3 regions of the Streptomyces sp. NPDC006691 genome follow, and region 2 is predicted to be linked to each of the others. Evidence: riboswitches for the same ligand, from Rfam matches in the RefSeq annotation. Region 2 holds a riboswitch; each other region holds the start of a gene.
What was found. A riboswitch is a leader RNA that binds a small molecule or an ion and turns the genes downstream of it on or off. The one in region 2 is predicted to bind cyclic di-AMP.
Positions count from the first base shown of each region.

Region 1: it holds a riboswitch for cyclic di-AMP, as region 2 does, so the genes downstream of both, ACFYNP_RS15940 (transglycosylase SLT domain-containing protein) here and ACFYNP_RS28300 (transglycosylase family protein) in region 2, are expected to answer to the same signal.
Region 3: it holds a riboswitch for cyclic di-AMP, as region 2 does, so the genes downstream of both, ACFYNP_RS21430 (M23 family metallopeptidase) here and ACFYNP_RS28300 (transglycosylase family protein) in region 2, are expected to answer to the same signal.

Region 1 is NZ_JBIAGW010000006.1:98,525-104,299, reverse strand. It holds gene ACFYNP_RS15955 (phosphatase PAP2 family protein) at 1-390, shown strand, start outside; gene ACFYNP_RS15950 (hypothetical protein) at 477-1,160, shown strand; gene ACFYNP_RS15945 (RraA family protein) at 1,218-1,841, opposite strand; cyclic di-AMP (ydaO/yuaA leader) riboswitch at 2,497-2,680, shown strand; gene ACFYNP_RS15940 (transglycosylase SLT domain-containing protein) at 2,684-3,448, shown strand; gene ACFYNP_RS15935 (STAS domain-containing protein) at 3,764-4,201, shown strand; partial or broken gene ACFYNP_RS15930 (DUF4157 domain-containing protein) at 4,319-4,975, shown strand.
Region 2 is NZ_JBIAGW010000015.1:150,632-156,406, reverse strand. It holds gene eno (phosphopyruvate hydratase) at 1-375, opposite strand, end outside; gene ACFYNP_RS28300 (transglycosylase family protein) at 652-1,356, opposite strand; cyclic di-AMP (ydaO/yuaA leader) riboswitch at 1,360-1,528, opposite strand; gene ACFYNP_RS28295 (transglycosylase family protein) at 1,786-2,814, opposite strand; gene ACFYNP_RS28290 (cytochrome P450) at 2,958-4,226, opposite strand; gene ACFYNP_RS28285 (hypothetical protein) at 4,305-4,589, opposite strand; gene ACFYNP_RS28280 (hypothetical protein) at 4,718-4,936, opposite strand; gene ACFYNP_RS28275 (helix-turn-helix domain-containing protein) at 5,085-5,775, opposite strand, start outside.
Region 3 is NZ_JBIAGW010000009.1:183,872-189,646, reverse strand. It holds gene ACFYNP_RS21440 (M16 family metallopeptidase) at 1-931, shown strand, start outside; gene ACFYNP_RS21435 (M16 family metallopeptidase) at 949-2,313, shown strand; cyclic di-AMP (ydaO/yuaA leader) riboswitch at 2,539-2,698, shown strand; gene ACFYNP_RS21430 (M23 family metallopeptidase) at 2,712-3,476, shown strand; gene ACFYNP_RS21425 (GntR family transcriptional regulator) at 3,659-4,336, shown strand; gene ACFYNP_RS21420 (HPr family phosphocarrier protein) at 4,602-4,883, opposite strand; gene ACFYNP_RS21415 (GNAT family N-acetyltransferase) at 5,036-5,775, shown strand, end outside.

The sequences.
Region 1 (5,775 bases), on a different contig from region 2:
GCGGTGGTCCTGGCGTACGTCGTGAACGACGCGGTCAAGTCGGTGTTCACGGAACCGCGGCCGTGCCGCGCCCTGCCGCACGACTTCCTGATCGAGAAGTGCCCGCCCGTGAACGACTACGCCTTCCCCAGCAACCACACCACGGTGGCCGCGGCCGCGGCCGTGGCGCTGTTCCTCGTCGACCGGCGCCTCGGCGCGATCGCCGCCCTCGCCGCACTCCTGATGGCCGCGTCCCGGGTCTACGTCGGCGCGCACTACCCGCACGACGTACTGGTCGCCCTCGTGGTCGGCGGGGTCGTCGCCCTCGCGGTGACGTGGTCCGCGCGGCGGTACGCGGCCCCGCTCGTCTCCCGGCTGCGCGGCGGCGCCCTCAAGCCCCTGCTCGCCTGAGCCGCACGGGAGCCGGCGGGGTTTGTCTCGTACGCGCGGGCGTGGGCCGGTGTCCAGGGCGCCTCGGAACACCTAGGGTCGGCGGCATGCTGCGAATCGTCGATGAACTCGCCGGCCCCGGCCCCCTGCGCATCTGCGCCCACGCTCCGGCCGACGGCGACCCCGGCACCGCGCTGCGGGTGCTGCTGATCGCGGATGTACTGGCGCGCGTCGTCGAGCAGCGCGGCCGGGCGGCGCTCATCGGCTGGACCGGCCCCGAACAGCAGGTGGCCGCCGCCGGAATCCGGCCGCCCGACGCCGAGGGGGACCCGGAAAGCATCGCCGAGGCGCTCGGCGGCCCGCCCGGTGTCCAGCTCAGCAGCGCAACCTACGAAGGGGCCGGCGTCGCCGGGCTCCAGATCGGTGCGGCCACGCTGCCCCCGCTCGACGGCCTCGACCTGCTGGCCGTACGCCTGCTGCTGCTCAGCCGGCCCTACGAGGAACCGGTCTCGGTGACGGCCGAACAGGTCGACGAGGCGGCGCGTGCGATGGCCCGCTGGCGGCGGGCCATCGCGGACTGGGCAACGCACCCCTCGAAGCCGATCCCCGCCGACCTCAAGAGCACGGCCCGTACCGCCCTGGACAACCGGCTCGACACCGCGGCCGTACTGCGTCTCCTGCACGATCTGGCGACGTCCGACGAGGTACCGCCGGGCGCCAAGTTCGAGACCATGTCGCATCTGGACCGCGTGCTCGGCCTCGAACTCGTCCGCGAGGTCGGCACGGTGTGAACCCGGCGGCCGGGCCGACCCGCCAACCAGCCGTCTGAGCACGGTAGTTGGCGGGGATCAGTCCTCGAAACCGCCTTCGCGCAGGGCCCTGTCGATGCGGTCGCGGTGGGCCTCCTCCCACGCGTCGAGGGATTCGGCGGCCTCCTTGGCCAGCTTCCGCCGGGCCTCGACGAGCACCTGCTCCGCCCGGGCGCGCGGGGTGACCACGACGCCCTCCTCGTCCGCCACCACCACATCGCCCGCGTGCACGCGTACGCCGCCGCAGCGCACCGGCTCGTTGAGCGGGGCCACCGCCTTCTTGGCGCCGGGGACGGGGACGACGCCCCGGGCGAAGACGGGGAAGCCGGCCGCGCGCACCTCGGCGAGGTCCCGGATCACCCCGTCGACCACGAAGGCGGCGATGCCCCGGCGCTGGGCCACTGCGCACACGTTGCCACCGGCGAGGGCGTAGTCCAGATCGCCCGACTCCACCACGACGACCGAACCGGGCTCGGCCCGGTAAATGGCCGCGTGCAGCATGAGATTGTCACCGGCGGGACAGCGGACGGTGAATGCGGGCCCGGCCGCACGAGGCGTCGGGGCCCACAGCGGGCGAATTCCGATATCCATGACCTGTCGGCGTCCCACGACGTCGGCGAGCGTCGTCGGGGGAATGTCCTTGAATTCGCTGAAGTCGTTCATTCTCTTCCTGACGGTCGGTAGTTGACGCGTGCTTATTCTTTTTCTCACCGGCCGCCGGTCGGCCGGTGCGGGTTTGACGGTACGTGACGGGGCTTGCGCGTCCCGCGAGTTGAACGGCATGGGCGGTGCCCGATGTCGTGACGGGCGCTGGGATCCGAGCGGACGGCCGCGCACGGTTCGGAGAAGAGCGCATTGATCACTGCTTCGCCTCTCTGCCGGCTCCCGCTGCCGGACCCGTGTCCCATGCCGTGGGGGAGGGGCCAGGGATCATGATCCCCGACAAGGGCCACGAGGGCGTGTGTGCTGCCGCACACAGGGGGCGGGGCCACCTTCTGCGTCCGCAATGTCCTATATAGAAGGTAATGCGTGTCGGGTTTCGTGTCGCGAGAATGTCCAAATTGGGGCTAATGGGTAGGACTCGCCTCGTTTATCGCCGGCCTCTGCGGTTGCGCCACCGGCGAGTGAATTGGGTCACGTGGGGCCCGTCGGGTCCGCGGGGTCCGTGCCGGGCATTTCGGTTCGGTTGAAAGCGAGTTGAGGGTGCCCGGCGGACCGCCCGGCTCGGGAGAATTCGAGTTGATCTATATCCGCGATCATCACTCGCGAATTCCCGCCTTGTTTCCGTCGGGGCTATTCGTCTACGTTCACCGTCAATCCGGAAGGAACGCCGAATCCTGCCGCCGTCCGGAGCCGCCCAGACACGTACGGCAGGAGCGGGGGACCCAGGTAAGCCGCCGATCCGGATTCCGGACCGGCTGGGGTGAAGTCGCGTGCATCGCGACCGGACAGCTCCCGTCCGAACCCGACAGCTCACCTCGTAGGCGACGGAGAGGAAATACACCATGCCTGCAAAGGGCAAGCACCGCCGTCCCAAGTCCCGCTCGTTCGCCCGGGGCCTCGCCGTCGCGAGCACCGGCGGCGCAGTCCTGGCCATGCCGGTGATCGGCGCGACCACGGCCTCCGCGGCCCCCGCGGCGGTCCACTCCGCCGTGGCCAAGCCGGTGGCGGCGGTGAAGGCGGCGCCCACGAGCTACGCCGTCGTCGACGGGGACTCGCTGGCCAAGATCGCCGACGCGCTCCATGTGAGCGGTGGCTGGAAGCAGCTCTACCAGGACAACCAGAGCGTCATCGGCGGCAACCCCGCGCTGATCCGCCCCGGCATGAAGCTCACCCTCGGCGCCCCCGCGGCGACCACCGCCCGCGACGCGTCCGCCGCCCGCGCGGACCGCTCGGCCCGGACGACCGACCTCACCGCGACCGCCACCGTAGCCAGCACCACCACGTACGCGAACAACCTGGACGGCTGGATCAGGCAGTCGCTGGCCATCATGGCCCAGCACGGCATCCCGGGCAGCTACGACGGCATCTACCGCAATGTGATGCGGGAGTCCTCCGGCAACCCGATGGCCATCAACAACTGGGACTCCAACGCCGTGGCCGGAACCCCCTCCAAGGGACTTCTCCAGGTCATCCAGCCCACCTTCGCCGCCTTCCACGTGCCGGGCACCTCCACGGACCTGTACGACCCGATCGCCAACATCACCGCGGCCTGCAACTACGCCGCCAAGACCTACGGCTCGATCGACAACGTCTTCGGGGCCTACTGACGGTCCTCGCGGCCGGGTGCTCCCGCGGTGACGGGAGCGCCCGGCCGTGCCGCACCTCACGCGGCCCCCAGCGCGCGCCCGGCCCTGTCATCGGCCGGGCGCCGCGCCGTTCCGGGCCAGGACGGCCCTGGAGGAGTGTCCGAACAGGGAGCGGCGCAAATTTCGTTCACCCTCCAGGGTGAACAAATCCAAGGCTGGACGTTTCTGCACACGCGTCAGTTCCTAGGGTGCTAGTGCGTCACCCCGGACCACGGTGACTGTCCGACTACCGAGCACTCCCGCACCGCGGGGGTCAGTTCTGGACCGGGAGCTGCCATGGGTTCCACCGTTCGGCCATCCGTCTCGGCGCCCGTCCCCCTTCCGCCGGGGCTGCTGCCGGACCGGTGCCGCCACGCCCGCACGTATCTGATGCGCGGCTTCACCGTCGTCGAGGTGCACGGCACCGTCGACCTGGTGACCGCGCCCGATGTACAGCTCCATCTGGACGCGGCCACCCAGCCGGCCGGCGCCCGGGTGATCGTGGACCTGCGTCCCGTGGACTTCTTCGACTGTGCCGTCCTCACCCAGCTCTGCCGGGCCCGCCGCAGGATCCGGGAGCGTGCGGGGCACCTCGGCCTGGTGTGCGTACGGCCGTGGCATCTGCGCGTCCTCGCGGCGGCCCGCCTCGATACCGTCCTGCGGCCCGCCGAATCCGTCGAAGAGGCCGCCGTCGCCGCCCTCGCCCGGTCCGGCCCGGACGTCAACCGGCGCTGAACCGGGCATGGTTGGCGTGATTGCCCTCACCGCTGCCCTTTCGTCCCTTCACCCCTGCCGCCGTGGCTGATATGCACGTACAGCCCGGCATCACGCTTCACCACCGAAGGGGTTCACGTGCACGCGCAGGACAGGCAGCAGGGCCGAGCTGTCACGCCCGGCGGACCCGTTTCGCGGGCCGGCGACCGGCGTGGGAGCGAGCGCGGGGGACCGGCGGCAGGCGGCAGAGGCTTCGGCGCGGCCCAGTTGCTCGCGCTCCAGCGGTCCGCGGGGAACGCCGCGGTGGCCGGCCTGATGGCCGAGGGCGAGGCGACCGTACAGCGCTCGGCCGTGCACGAGGTGCTGCGCGGATCCGGGCAGCCGCTGGACTCCGAGGTGCGGGCCGACATGGAGTCCAGGCTCGGTGCCGACTTCGGCGACGTGCGCCTGCACAGCGATGCCGCGGCCCAGCGCTCCGCCGCCGAGATCGGCGCCCGCGCCTACACATCCGGAAGCCACATCGTGGTCGGGCAGGGCGGCGCCGACCGCCACACCCTGGCCCATGAACTCACCCACGTCATCCAGCAGCGCCGGGGACCCGTCGCCGGCACCGACACCGGTGACGGGCTGCGCGTGTCCGACCCCTCGGACTCGTTCGAGAGGGCCGCCGAGGCCAACGCCACCCGCGCGCTCTCGCGGCCCGCGCCCGAAACGGGCGCAGACCCCGAGCCCGTCCAGCGCGACTGCGGAACGGCGGGCCACGCGCACCCGGAGGGCGCCCCGGTCGTGCAGCGGGCCGTCGGGTTCGAGTTCGAGGCACAGTGGAACGTCCGCCGGGTCGCCGACCCCGTCGCGGCGAAGGCCGTTCAGGAGCAACGGGCCGTGGAGCGTGAGCGGTTGCTCGACGCCAAGCTCCTGGACCGGGTCCTCAATCCGCACAGCCCCTACGCGAAGGAGCTGAGCGCTTCGGAGCGGAGTGAGCCGCAGGACGCGCTCAGGGCCCGCTGGTTCGACGGCGAGTTCCTCACCGAGGAGGGCGAACTCCGTCTGAAGAAAACGCAGTTGGGGCCGGACGGTGCGCAGCGCGCGGCGGCCGAGATGAGCCTGATGATCTCCAGCGAGATCTCCGAGGTCCCCCTGGTGGGCGAGAACCTCGGCAAGGGCCGCGGGCCCGACGGAGTGGTGGTGAAGGGCGACAAGTTCGACCTCACCGCGGACGCGAGTCCCTCGGGCGGTTCGAACCTGGAGTGGGTGACCGACCCGCTGAACAACGTCGCCGAGGTCGGCGGCGTCCTCGACCGCATCTCGCGGATGGCGGGCTACCTCAACGGCCGCCGGCGGGACGCGTACATCCCGTCCGAGGACGTCACCGCGGGAGGCGGCACGCCCGAACGGCAGCTGCGCATCTACCCGTTCGGCGGCGCGCTCAAGTTCGCCCCGCAGACCACCGCCGGAGTACGTCTGGACCGCCTGCCGGATCTGATCGGCTATCTCTCCGACACCCAGGAGCCCGAGGAGAAGTCCATCGGCGGTGCCGTGCGCGGGGTGTACGGAAAGCTCACCCACACCAAGGAGCGGCGTGCGCAGGCGCAGCG
Region 2 (5,775 bases):
GGACGCGGCGTGCGCGACGGCGAGCGAGACGCCGAGGATGGCGTTGGCGCCGAGCGAGCCCTTGTTGTCCGTGGCGTCCAGGTCGAACATGGCCTGGTCGATCAGGCGCTGCTCGGTGGCGTCGTAGCCGACGAGCTCCGGGCCGATCTGCTCGATGACGGCGAGGACGGCCTTCTCGACACCCTTGCCGCCGTAGCGGTTGGGGTCACCGTCGCGAAGCTCGATGGCCTCGAAGGCACCGGTGGAGGCGCCGGACGGAACTGCAGCACGGCCGGTGCTGCCGTCGTCGAGGCCGACCTCGACCTCGACCGTGGGGTTGCCTCGGGAGTCCAGGATTTCCCGGGCTACGACGACGTCGATGGACGGCACGAGCATCTCCTTCTGGGATGTGACGCTAGATGTGACGCAAGGTGCAGGGCCACGCGGGTCGCTTCGCCTTGCGACAAGAGCCTAACCGGCTCCGGGGCTCCGGCCAGCCGAGTGCCCGCCCCATGGGACGAAAAAGGGCCCAATGGCCCGGATTCCCGGGCAAAGGACCACAACCCTACTGCCCGGTAGCAGCCCCGGGTCGCGGGGTGACAGCGAAAACCCCGGCCCGGCGCGTACGGGGGAATGCGCGCCGGACCGGGGCGATCAGGGGGTGGTGCGGACTCAGCTCAGGTGCAGCTTCTGACCCGGGAAGATCAGGTTCGCGTCCTTGACGATGTCCTTGTTCAGGTCGAACACCTTCTGCCAGCCGCCCTTGACTCCCTTGGCGGTGGCGATGGTGCCGAGGGTGTCGCCGGACTTGACGGTGTACTCGCCGTCGCCCTGCTGGACCGGCTGGCTGCGCTGCTCGCCACGGCTGGCCGGCGCGGACTCGGTGCGCTCGGACTTCTGCGACCTCTGCTGCGGCTGGGCCTGCTGCTTCGGCTTCGAGGGCTTCGCGGAGTGCGAGGAGGAAGAGGAGGAGCCCGAGGTGTCGACGTCGGCCTTGGCGCCGCCGGACGACAGGTTGCCGGCGCCGGCGCAGGACCAGGCACCCGGGCCCTGGATCGCGAGCAGCTTCTCGGCCGCGGCTATCTGCTGGCCCTTGGTGGCGAGGTCGGCGCGCGGGGCGTACTGGGTACCGCCGGCGGCGGCCCAGGAGGAGTTCGAGAACTGGAGGCCACCGTAGTAACCGTTGCCGGTGTTGATGGACCAGTTGCCGCCGGACTCGCACTGGGCGACGGCGTCCCAGGTCTGCACGGAGGCGGCGGAGGCGTTGCCGGCCGCCATGAGCGGAGCGGCGACGGCGGCACCGGTGACACCGGCCAGCGTGGCGACACGGACGGCCTTGGACGGGCGGCGGTGCTTGCCCTTGCCGGAAAGCAGCATGGAAGTTCTCCTCACCGACGCCTGCGAGGTGAGCTGTCGGGTTCGGGCGTGAGCTGCCCGGCCGAGCGTCGATGCGCCCGTCTTCACCCCAAGCCGGTTCGGCAGTCGCGTGAACTGCCTTGCCCGGCACTTACCTTGGGTCCCCCGCTCCTGCCTACGGCGCATAAGCGTCGACTGTTCCCATCGGCCGACGGCAGGATTCGGCGTTCTCGGTCGACGGGGCCCGCGGTGACGAGCGAGTCCGACGAAAACACACGCCCCGCCAATGTTCAAAGACGCACATCGGGGAGAAATCCCCCCTACTTGCCGGCACAGAAGGGATGTTTCCGCAGGTGAGGGGCGGGGCGGACGGACCGGGCAGACGGGACACACCAGTTGGGGCGAAGAGACCCATGTCTCACTTGCACCAAACGGACATAGCCCCGCGAACTAACCCTGCTTCGGTGCCGAGTTCGGGGTCGCCGAGGCCCCAGTCGCACCCTTCAACTCCAGGCTCTGGCCAGGCAGGATGAGGTTCGGGTCGGTGCCGATCAGCTGCTCGTTGGCACGGTAGAGGGCGGGCCAGCCGCCCTGGACCTTGTTCGCCTCGGCGATGACCGAGAGATTGTCGCCGGGCCGGACGGTGTAGCCGCCGTTCGCCGCAGGGGTGTTGCCGACCTCACGTGAGGCACCGTCACCCCGGGACGCGTGCCGCCCGGAATCGCGGGTATCGGACGAGTCGCCCGAATTGCTCGAACCACTCGTGCCGGACCGGCCCGTCGGGTCGGTCCGCCCGGCCGGGCTGTCCGTGCCGGTGCCCGCCGGGGCGTCCTTGCCGGTGGCGTCCGGCGTCGCGCCCGCGCTCTCCTCCGGCGCGGGCGTCCCGCGGTGCTTGCCCGGGCTCGCCGGGGTGGACGCGGACGGAGCCGGGGACTTGGCGGTGCCGCCCGGCCGCGTGGCGCCCGGCGCGGGCGTGCCCGTGGCCGGGGTGCCCGGCGCCTTCGCGTCGGCGCCGGGCGTCTTGGTCGCCGGAGCGCTCGGGACGGGGGCGGGGGTGTTGTCGGACGTGTCGGGCACACCCGGGTCCACGTCCGCCGAACCGCCGCCCGTGGTGAGCCCCGCGCCGCTGCCGCAGTTCGCGAACGCCTGGGGCCCCTTGGCCGCCAGCACCTTCTCGGCCACGGCTATCTGCTGGGCGCGGCTGGCGAGGTCGGCACGCTGGGCGTACTCGTTGCCGCCGTACGCCTCCCAGGTGGCCTGGGAGAACTGGAGCCCGCCGTACAGGCCGTTGCCGAAGTCGGCACTCCACATCCCGCCGGACTCGCAGGCGGCGACCTGGTTCCAGGTGTTCGCGTCCGCGGCGTTCGCACCGGTCGCGGCGAGCAGCGGAAGCGCGATGGCCGATCCGGTCACTCCTGCCGCGACGACGAGGGCGGGTGCCTGGCGGGGTCGACGATGCCGTCCATTCCCGGAGCGCATGCGAAAGACCTTCCGTGTGACTGCTGAGCCGAATGAACGGTGAACGTAGCCGTACTCGAACGTCCGTCACAAGTCGATGCACTGGAGATCACATAAAAGTCACAGTCCTGACGTTCCGTCAGTCAATGCCTGGGTACGCCCCTTTACCGCGGCGGCGTGAACTCGACCGGCAGGGTGCGCAGTCCCCGCATGATGAGCCCGCCCCGCCAGCGCACATCGCCAGGTTCCACCGCGAGGCGCAGGTCAGGAAGGCGCCGCAGCAGGGTCGCGAGCGCGGTCTGCCCTTCGAGCCGGGCGAGCGGCGCACCGAGGCAGTAGTGGATGCCGTGCCCGTACCCGAGGTGCTGGTTGTCACGGCGGCCGAGATCGAGCGTGTCCGGCCCGTCGAAGCGCTCGGGGTCGCGGTCGGCGGCGGCGAGCACGACGAGCACGGGGTCGCCGGCGGCGATGTCCTGCCCGCCGAGCGTCAGCGGTTCGGTGGCGAACCGCCAGGTGGCCATCTCCACGGGCCCGTCGTACCGGAGGAGCTCCTCGACACCGGTTTCGAGCAGACCGGTCTCCCCCGCGTCGAGCGAAGCCTGGAGCCGCTCGCGCTGCTCCGGATTGCGCAAGAGGGCATAGACCCCGTTGCCGATCAGATTGACGGTCGTCTCGAACCCGGCGAAGAGCAGGATGAAGGCCATCGCGGCGGCCTCGTTCTCCGTCAGGTGCTCGCCGTGGTCGCTGGCCTCGATGAGCCGCGAGATGAGGTCGTCGCCCGGGTTCTCGCGCTTCTTGTGGATGAGCTCGGCGAGGTAGTTGCGCATCTTCTTCACCGAGCGCGCGACGCCCCCGCGGGGGCCGCCGCCGTGCCGGATAATCATGCCCGCCCAGTCCCGGAAGTCGTCCTGGTCCTCGCGCGGGACGCCGAGCAGATCGCAGATGGCGTAGATGGGCAGCGGGAAAGCGAAGTCGTGAATGAGGTCGGCCTCACCCTTGGCCGCGAACGCATCGATGAGCTGGTCGGTCAACTCCTGTACGCGGGGCGCGAATTGGGCGACCGTACGGGGCGTGAACGCCTTCGACACGAGGCGGCGCAGCCGGGTGTGGTCCGGGGGATCGATGTTGAGCAGATGCGTCATCAGCTCGGCCTTGCGCTCACCCGGGATGCCCGTCTTGCCCTTGGCGTGGGCGGGCTCGTCGTGATGGGCCGGGTTCTTGGAGAGCCGCTGGTCGGCGAGCGCCTGCCTGGCGTCCCCGTACCGCGTCACGAGCCACGCCTCGACCCCGCTGGGCAGCCGGGTCCGGTGCACGGGCGCGTGCTCGCGGAGCCAGGCGTAGGCGGGGTACGGGTCGGTGGCGAACTCCCAGGTGAAGAGTTCGGGGGCGGCGGGGGTGCCGGGGGCGTGGGGGGTGGGCGGCTGGTCGTGCATGGGTCCGACAGTATCCGGGCCCCTCTATAGAGGGGGCGCGCGGCTGGAGGCCGTCCGGCCCCTCCCCCGGCTCCCGCTTCACGCGGGGCTCCGGCCGGCGGAACGCTGCGTCGTCCGGCGCCGCTCCCGGACCCCGACGACGTCCACGGCGTTGAGGGTGGCCACCACGGTGTGGAAGATGACGTGGCCGGTGTCGAGGGCGTGATCCTCCAGAGCCCTGTGGACCCCTTCGCGTTCCGCGGTGATGCCGTGCGACCAGCCGCAGTCCAGGGCCACACAGTCGGAGCTGAAACCGGCACCGCGGCCGTCGGGGCATTCGGCGATGCGCGCCAGCGCGGCCTGGAGGAGGGGGTGGCGGGTCAATTCTGTTTCCCTGGCGGCGTGTTGAGGCAACGGATCACGGGCTTCACCGGCGGTACGGGCCAGCCATTTCGGCGATGGAAGGGGGCCGTCCGGGAGCGGTCGCGGGGTGAACGGCGCGTTGGCCCACATCAGCGTGTCACCACGGGCGTGGAGAGCATGATCGCCCGGCTCAGCTCGCTCGGGGTCGGGTCCCGCAGGGCGTCCGGCGGGACGGTCCACTCCCGGCCGCCGCCGGGCGGCCGGAGGCAGACGCTCCCCGGACCGGTGCCGACCACCTCCCCGAGCTTGCCGGATGCGTCCACCTTGTAGTGGGTGTTCCGCCCCTGCGTTTGTTCCTCCTGCGGCATGGCTCTGCCTTCCCCTCGATCGTGCTGGGCTCTGCGGATCTGCTCCCCGCCAGCGCACTGTCTTACCGACGATAGGGATCACGGGCATGCCGTACGGGCGCTGATTCGCGGCGATTCGCAAGGTGGGCAACGTGCTTCCGGCCGATTCTCAGAAGCTGCCCACTGCCCGCCTCGCGCGCATGATGACGCGGTGGGCTTCGGCCCCGTAGACAGCCGAGTCGGAGAGCGACTGCCAGGCCCGCCGGTACACATTGATGGTCTCGGTGTCGTTCAGCCACAGCTCCGCGTGCCAGTCCTCCGCGATGGCGAGTCGATCGTCGTACAGCCAGAAGCCGTTAGCCGGCGGGAGCTTGAGCGGAGCGCCCAGCGGGACGATTCCCAAGGTGACGGAGTCCAGTCCGATGACGCCGCTGAGCCGGTCGAGTTGCGCGGCCAGCACTGCGGGCGGGCAGACCAGGGCGCACAGGGCGGCTTCCCACATGACGATGTGGAACGTCTTACCAGGCAGGTACAACATCTCCTGGCGCTTCACGCGGGCCCGAACGGCTTCCTCCACGTCACGCACCGACCGGTGGAGGTCCATGTACCGCGAGAACACGTGACGGGCGTACTCGGCCGTCTGAAGCATTCCGACGACCATGGAACCCTCCCAGGCCCGGAGCACCGTGGAGCGTTCGTACTCGGCCGTGAGTGCGTCCTGAACCGGCGTGTGCCCGGCAGTGAGTTGTCGTCGCCAGGAGCGAGACCGGGACTCCAGGGTCCGGAGCCTGACGGTCAACTCCTCGGCTGCCGCCGGCCGACCCGTCCCCAGCGCCCATGCCTGAAGATCATCGGCTGTC
Region 3 (5,775 bases), on a different contig from region 2:
CGACGTCGTCAAGAACGAGCGCCGCCAGCGCTACGACAACGTCCCCTACGGCACCGCCTTCGAGAAGCTGACGGCGCTGGCCTACCCCGAGGGCCACCCCTACCACCACACGCCGATCGGCTCGATGGCGGACCTGGACGCGGCCACCCTGGAGGACGCGCGGAACTTCTTCCGTACGTACTACGCGCCCAACAACGCGGTGCTCTCCGTGGTCGGCGACATCGACCCGGAGCAGACGCTGGCCTGGGTGGAGAAGTACTTCGGCTCCATCCCCGCCCACGACGGCAAGCAGCCGCCGCGCGACGGCTCCCTGCCCGACACCATCGGCGGGCAGCTGCGCGAGGTCGTCGAGGAGGACGTCCCGGCGCGCGCCCTGATGGCCGCCTACCGGCTGCCCCACGACGGCACCCGCGAGGCGGACGCCGCCGACCTGGCGCTGACCGTCCTCGGCGGCGGCGAGTCCTCCCGGCTGCACAACCGCCTGGTCCGCCGCGACCGCACCGCGGTGGCCGCGGGCTTCGGCCTGCTGCGCCTGGCCGGCGCGCCCTCGCTCGGCTGGCTCGACGTCAAGACGTCCGGCGGCGTCGAGGTCGAGGACATCGAGAGCGCGGTCGACGAGGAGCTCGCGCGGTTCGCCGCCGAGGGCCCCACCGCGGAGGAGATGGAGCGCGCCCAGGCCCAGTTGGAGCGCGAATGGCTCGACCGGCTCGGCACCGTGGCCGGCCGCGCCGACGAACTGTGCCGCTACGCCGTCCTGTTCGGCGACCCGCAGCTCGCCCTGACCGCGGTGGACCGCGTCCTGGACATCACCGCCGAGGAGGTCCGGGCGGTCGCCGCCGCGACGCTGCGCCCCGACAACCGGGCGGTCCTGGTGTACGAGCCCACCGCGGCACCCGAGGCAGGCAACGAAGAGGAAGAGGCGGGCCAGTGACGGACGCTGTCGTGACCATGGAGTTCCACCCGCAGCCGACCGCGGGCCCCGCGACCCCGTGGGCCTTCCCGGCCCCCGAGCGCGGCACGCTCGCCAACGGCATGACCGTGCTGCGCTGCCACCGGCCGGGCCAGCAGGTCGTCGCCGTCGAGGTGTTCCTCGCGGCCCCGCTCGACGCCGAGCCCGAGGGCCTGGACGGCGTCGCCACCATCATGGCGCGCGCCCTGACCGAGGGCACCGACAAGCACTCGGCCGAGGAGTTCGCCGCCGAACTGGAGCGCTGCGGCGCCACGCTCGACGCGCACGCCGACCACCCGGGCCTCCGGGTCTCCCTCGAAGTGCCGGTCTCCCGGCTGCCCAAGGCGCTCTCGCTGCTCGCGGAGGCGCTGCGGGCCCCCGCGTTCGCCGGCTCCGAGATCGAGCGCCTGGTGCGCAACCGGCTCGACGAGATCCCGCACGAGCAGGCCAACCCGGCCCGCCGCGCCGCCAAGCAGCTCGCCAAGGAGCTCTTCCCGGCGTCCTCGCGCATGTCCCGGCCCCGCCAGGGCACCGAGGAGACCGTCGCCGCCATCGACGCGGCCGCGGTGCGTGCCTTCTACGAGGCGTACGTGCGCCCCTCGACGGCCGTCACCGTGGTCGTGGGCGACCTCGCGGGCACCGACCTCGACGCGATCCTCGCGGACACCCTGGGCGACTGGACCGGCAACACCGCCGAGCCGCGCCCCGTCCCGCCGATCACCGCCGACGACCGGGGCCGGGTCGTCATCGTGGACCGCCCGGGCGCGGTCCAGACCCAGCTGCTCATCGGCCGTATCGGCCCCGACCGCCACGACCGGGTCTGGGCGGCCCAGGTGCTCGGCACGTACTGCCTCGGCGGCACCCTGACCTCGCGCCTGGACCGCGTGCTGCGCGAGGAGAAGGGCTACACCTACGGCGTGCGGTCCTTCGGCCAGGTGCTGCGCTCGGGTCCGGACGGCGGCGCCTCGATGCTCGCCATCACCGGCTCGGTCGACACCCCGAACACCGGTCCTGCCCTGGACGACCTGTGGAAGGTGCTGCGCAAGCTCGCCGCGGAGGGGCTCACGGACGCCGAGCGCGAGACGGCCGTGCAGAACCTGGTGGGGGTCGCGCCGCTCAAGTACGAGACCGCGGCGGCCGTCGCCGGGACGCTGGCCGACCAGGTCGAGCAGTTCCTGCCCGACGACTACCAGGCCCAGTTGTACGCCCAGCTCGCGGACACCGGGACCGTGGAGGCGACGGCGGCCGTCGTCAACGCCTTCCCGGCCGACCGGCTCGTCACGGTCCTGGTCGGCGACGCGGCGCAGATCGCGGAGCCGGTCAAGGCGCTCGGCATCGGCGAAGTCACCGTCGTCACGGGCTGATTGAGGCCCCCGGCCCGCCGGGCGGGGCGCGGGACGGATGAGGACGCGGAGGACCCCGGAGGCGGACGCGCCGCCGGGGTCCTCCCGTATGTCCGGTTTATTGGGGAGGTTGCCTGTCTGTCATGTGGCGTGCGCTACAAAAACCTGTGTGTGTTTGGTGATTGAAAGACGAGCCGTTTAGCGTCGTTCCCGCTGTCCGTCACCACCCGTCGCAGCCGCGGCACCGGACAGTGATCGCCGAGTCCCCGATGGCGCGAGCCAGGGGAGCCGGGGACCCACTCAGTCCCTGGGGTGAATCGGACGCCTCCGCCCGCGGAGGAGCCCGTAGGAGACCTTCCTGCTCCGAACCCGTCAGCTAACCCGGTAGGCGAGATGGAAGGAAAGGACACCGCCGCTACATGGCGTTCACCCGTGCCACCGGGAAGCACCGCGCGCCCAGCCGCATGACGCGCCGCAGCGCGAACATCGCGGGCATCGCCACCCTGGCCACCGCCGGAGTCGTAGGCACCCTCGCCTCCCCGGCCGTCGCCGCCCCGGGCAGCACCACCGACACCGGTCTCAGCCAGGCCATCGTCATCGGCGACTCGATCGCCGACCAGCTGGGTGCCCAGGCCGACGCGCAGAAGCAGGCCGTCGCGAAGGCGCGGGCGCAGGCCGAGGCCGAGGCCGCCGCCCAGCGCAAGGCCGAGCAGCGTGCCCAGGAGGCGCGCGAGGCCAAGGAGCGCGCCGCGCGCGAGGCGGAGCGCAAGCGCCTCAACACGTTCGTGGCCCCCATATCCGGCAGCTATGTGTCCACCGGCTACAAGACCGGCGGATCGCTCTGGTCCTCCGGCAGCCACACCGGCATCGACTTCCATGCGGGGATCGGCACTTCGGTCCACGCGGTGGGTCTCGGCACCGTCGTCGAGGCCGGTGACGGCGGCGCCTACGGCAACAACATCGTGATCCGGATGCACGACGGCACGTACACCCAGTACGGCCACCTGTCGGTCATCCAGGTCTCCGTCGGCCAGTCCGTCGAACCGGGCCAGCAGATCGCCCTGTCGGGCAACACCGGCAACACCACCGGCCCGCACCTGCACTTCGAGGCCCGCACCGGGCCGGAGTACGGCACGGACATCGACCCGATCGCCTATCTGCGCTCGCACGGCGTCGGCGTCTGAGCCGTCCCCGGCGCACCCCCGCGCATCCCGAAGGCCCCCGGCACCGAGCCGGGGGCCTTCGGCATTGGCCAAAAGATATCCCTTGGTTCCGGCCCGTCACCCGGAATTAACACGGCCTGCAATAGGGTCGCGAAAAAGCCTTGGTCGACCGCGTTCCGCGGGGAATGAAGCGGAGGTTCGCCATGCGCATTCCGGCGCATTCGGTATGCACGGCCATACGCGACGACATCGTCACCGGTGTCTTCGAGCGCGGCGGCCGGCTCACCGAGGAGGTCCTGGCCCGTCGTTACGGCGTCTCCCGCGTCCCGGTCCGCGAGGCGCTGCGGACCCTGGAGTCCGAGGGATTCGTGACCACCCGCAGACATGCCGGCGCCTGTGTGGCCGAGCCGACGGACGTGGAGGCCGCCGATCTCCTCGAACTGCGCGTCCTGCTGGAGCCGTTGGCCGCCGCCCGGGCCGCGCGCCGCCGCACCGAGGCCCATCTCAAGGTGCTGCGCGGCCTGGTGAGACTGGGTCAGGACCGGGCCAGGCGCGGCCAGGGCGAGGATCTGCGCTCGCTCGGCGGCTGGTACCACGAGACGCTCGCCCAGGCCTCCGCGAGCCCCGGACTCATCGCGATGCTCACGCAGCTGCGGCACAAGGTGGCCTGGATGTACGCGGTCGAGTCGCCGGCGAGTCCCACCGAGGCGTGGGCCGAACTCGGCGCGATCACCGACGCGGTGACCCGCGGCGACGCCGAACGCGCCCGCGCGCTCACGGCCCTGCACGCCGAGCGGTCCTTTTCCGCCCATCGGCTGCGCACGGCGCCACCCGTGAGAACTCCGCAACATCCCGTCAACACGGCGAGTGCCCGCGCTTAACGGCGGGGCCGTATACAAAGAAAGCGATCGGGAAGCGCCGCATCGCGCTGCCTGGAAAGCGAATTGCCCTGCGCGGAAAGCCGCATTGTCCGGTCCGGAAAGGGGCGGCCCCGCGTTCCTTCGCATGGGCGCGCACCGGAAGGGACGGTTGATGCGCCCTCATGGGCGCGCGCCGGAATTCACGGGAAAGACAAAAGGACCGCGGAACCCGCATGCGGGTTCCGCGGTCCTTCGGTGTACTGCCGGCGGCGTGCTGCCGACCGGATCAGACGGTCTCGGGGAGTTCCTCAAGGCCCTCGGCGACCAGCTTGGCCAGCCGGTCGAGCGCGGCGTCCGCGCCCTCGGCGTCGGAGGCCAGCACGATCTCCTCGCCGCCCTGCGCACCCAGGCCGAGCACCGCGAGCATGGACGCGGCGTTGACCGGGTTGCCGTCGGCCTTGGCGATCGTCATGGGGACTCCGGCAGCCGTGGCGGCACGGACGAAGATGGACGCGGGGCGGGCGTGCAGGCCCTCGGCCCAGCCGACGTTGACGCGGCGCTCAGCCATGGTGTTGCCCTTCGAAATCTCTGACGGTTGTCTAGACCAGTCTCTCACGGGGTGTGCGGTGCTCGTACCGACCTTAGGCCCCAGTGTGCCGCCGATCGGCCCTCCCCACCTTGCCCCGACCCGTACGGCCCCGCGACCCGTACGCTTTCGGTATGACGACGGCGTCCGACCCCGCGTACCCCGCTCACTGGGAGGCCGACGTGGTGCTCCGCGACGGCGGCACCGCGCGCATCAGGCCCATCACCACCGAGGACGCCGAGCGCCTGGTCTCGTTCTACGAGCTGGTCTCGGACGAGTCGAAGTACTACCGCTTCTTCGCGCCCTACCCCCGGCTCTCCGCCAAGGACGTCCACCGCTTCACCCATCACGACTACGTCGACCGGGTCGGTCTCGCGGCCACCGTCGGCGGCGAGTTCATCGCGACCGTCCGCTACGACCGGATCAACGCCCAGGGCCGCCCCGCCTCCGCCCCCGCCGACGAGGCCGAGGTCGCCTTCCTGGTGCAGGACGCCCACCAGGGCCGGGGGGTGGCCTCCACGCTGCTCGAACACATCGCGGAGGTCGCCCGCGAGCGCGGGATCAGGCGGTTCGCGGCCGAGGTGCTGCCCGCCAACAGCAAGATGATCAAGGTGTTCACGGACGCCGGCTATCAGCAGAAGCGGTCCTTCGAGGACGGCTCGGTCCATCTCACCCTCGATCTGGAGCCCACCGCCGAGTCGCTCGCCGTGCAGCGCGCCCGTGAGCACCGCGCCGAGGCGCGCTCCGTGCAACGCCTGCTCTCGCCCCGCTCGGTCGCGGTCGTCGGCGCCGGCCGCGCCCCCGGCGGCGTCGGCCGTGCGGTGCTGCGCAACGTCCTGGACGCCGGGTTCACCGGCCGCACGTACGCGGTGAA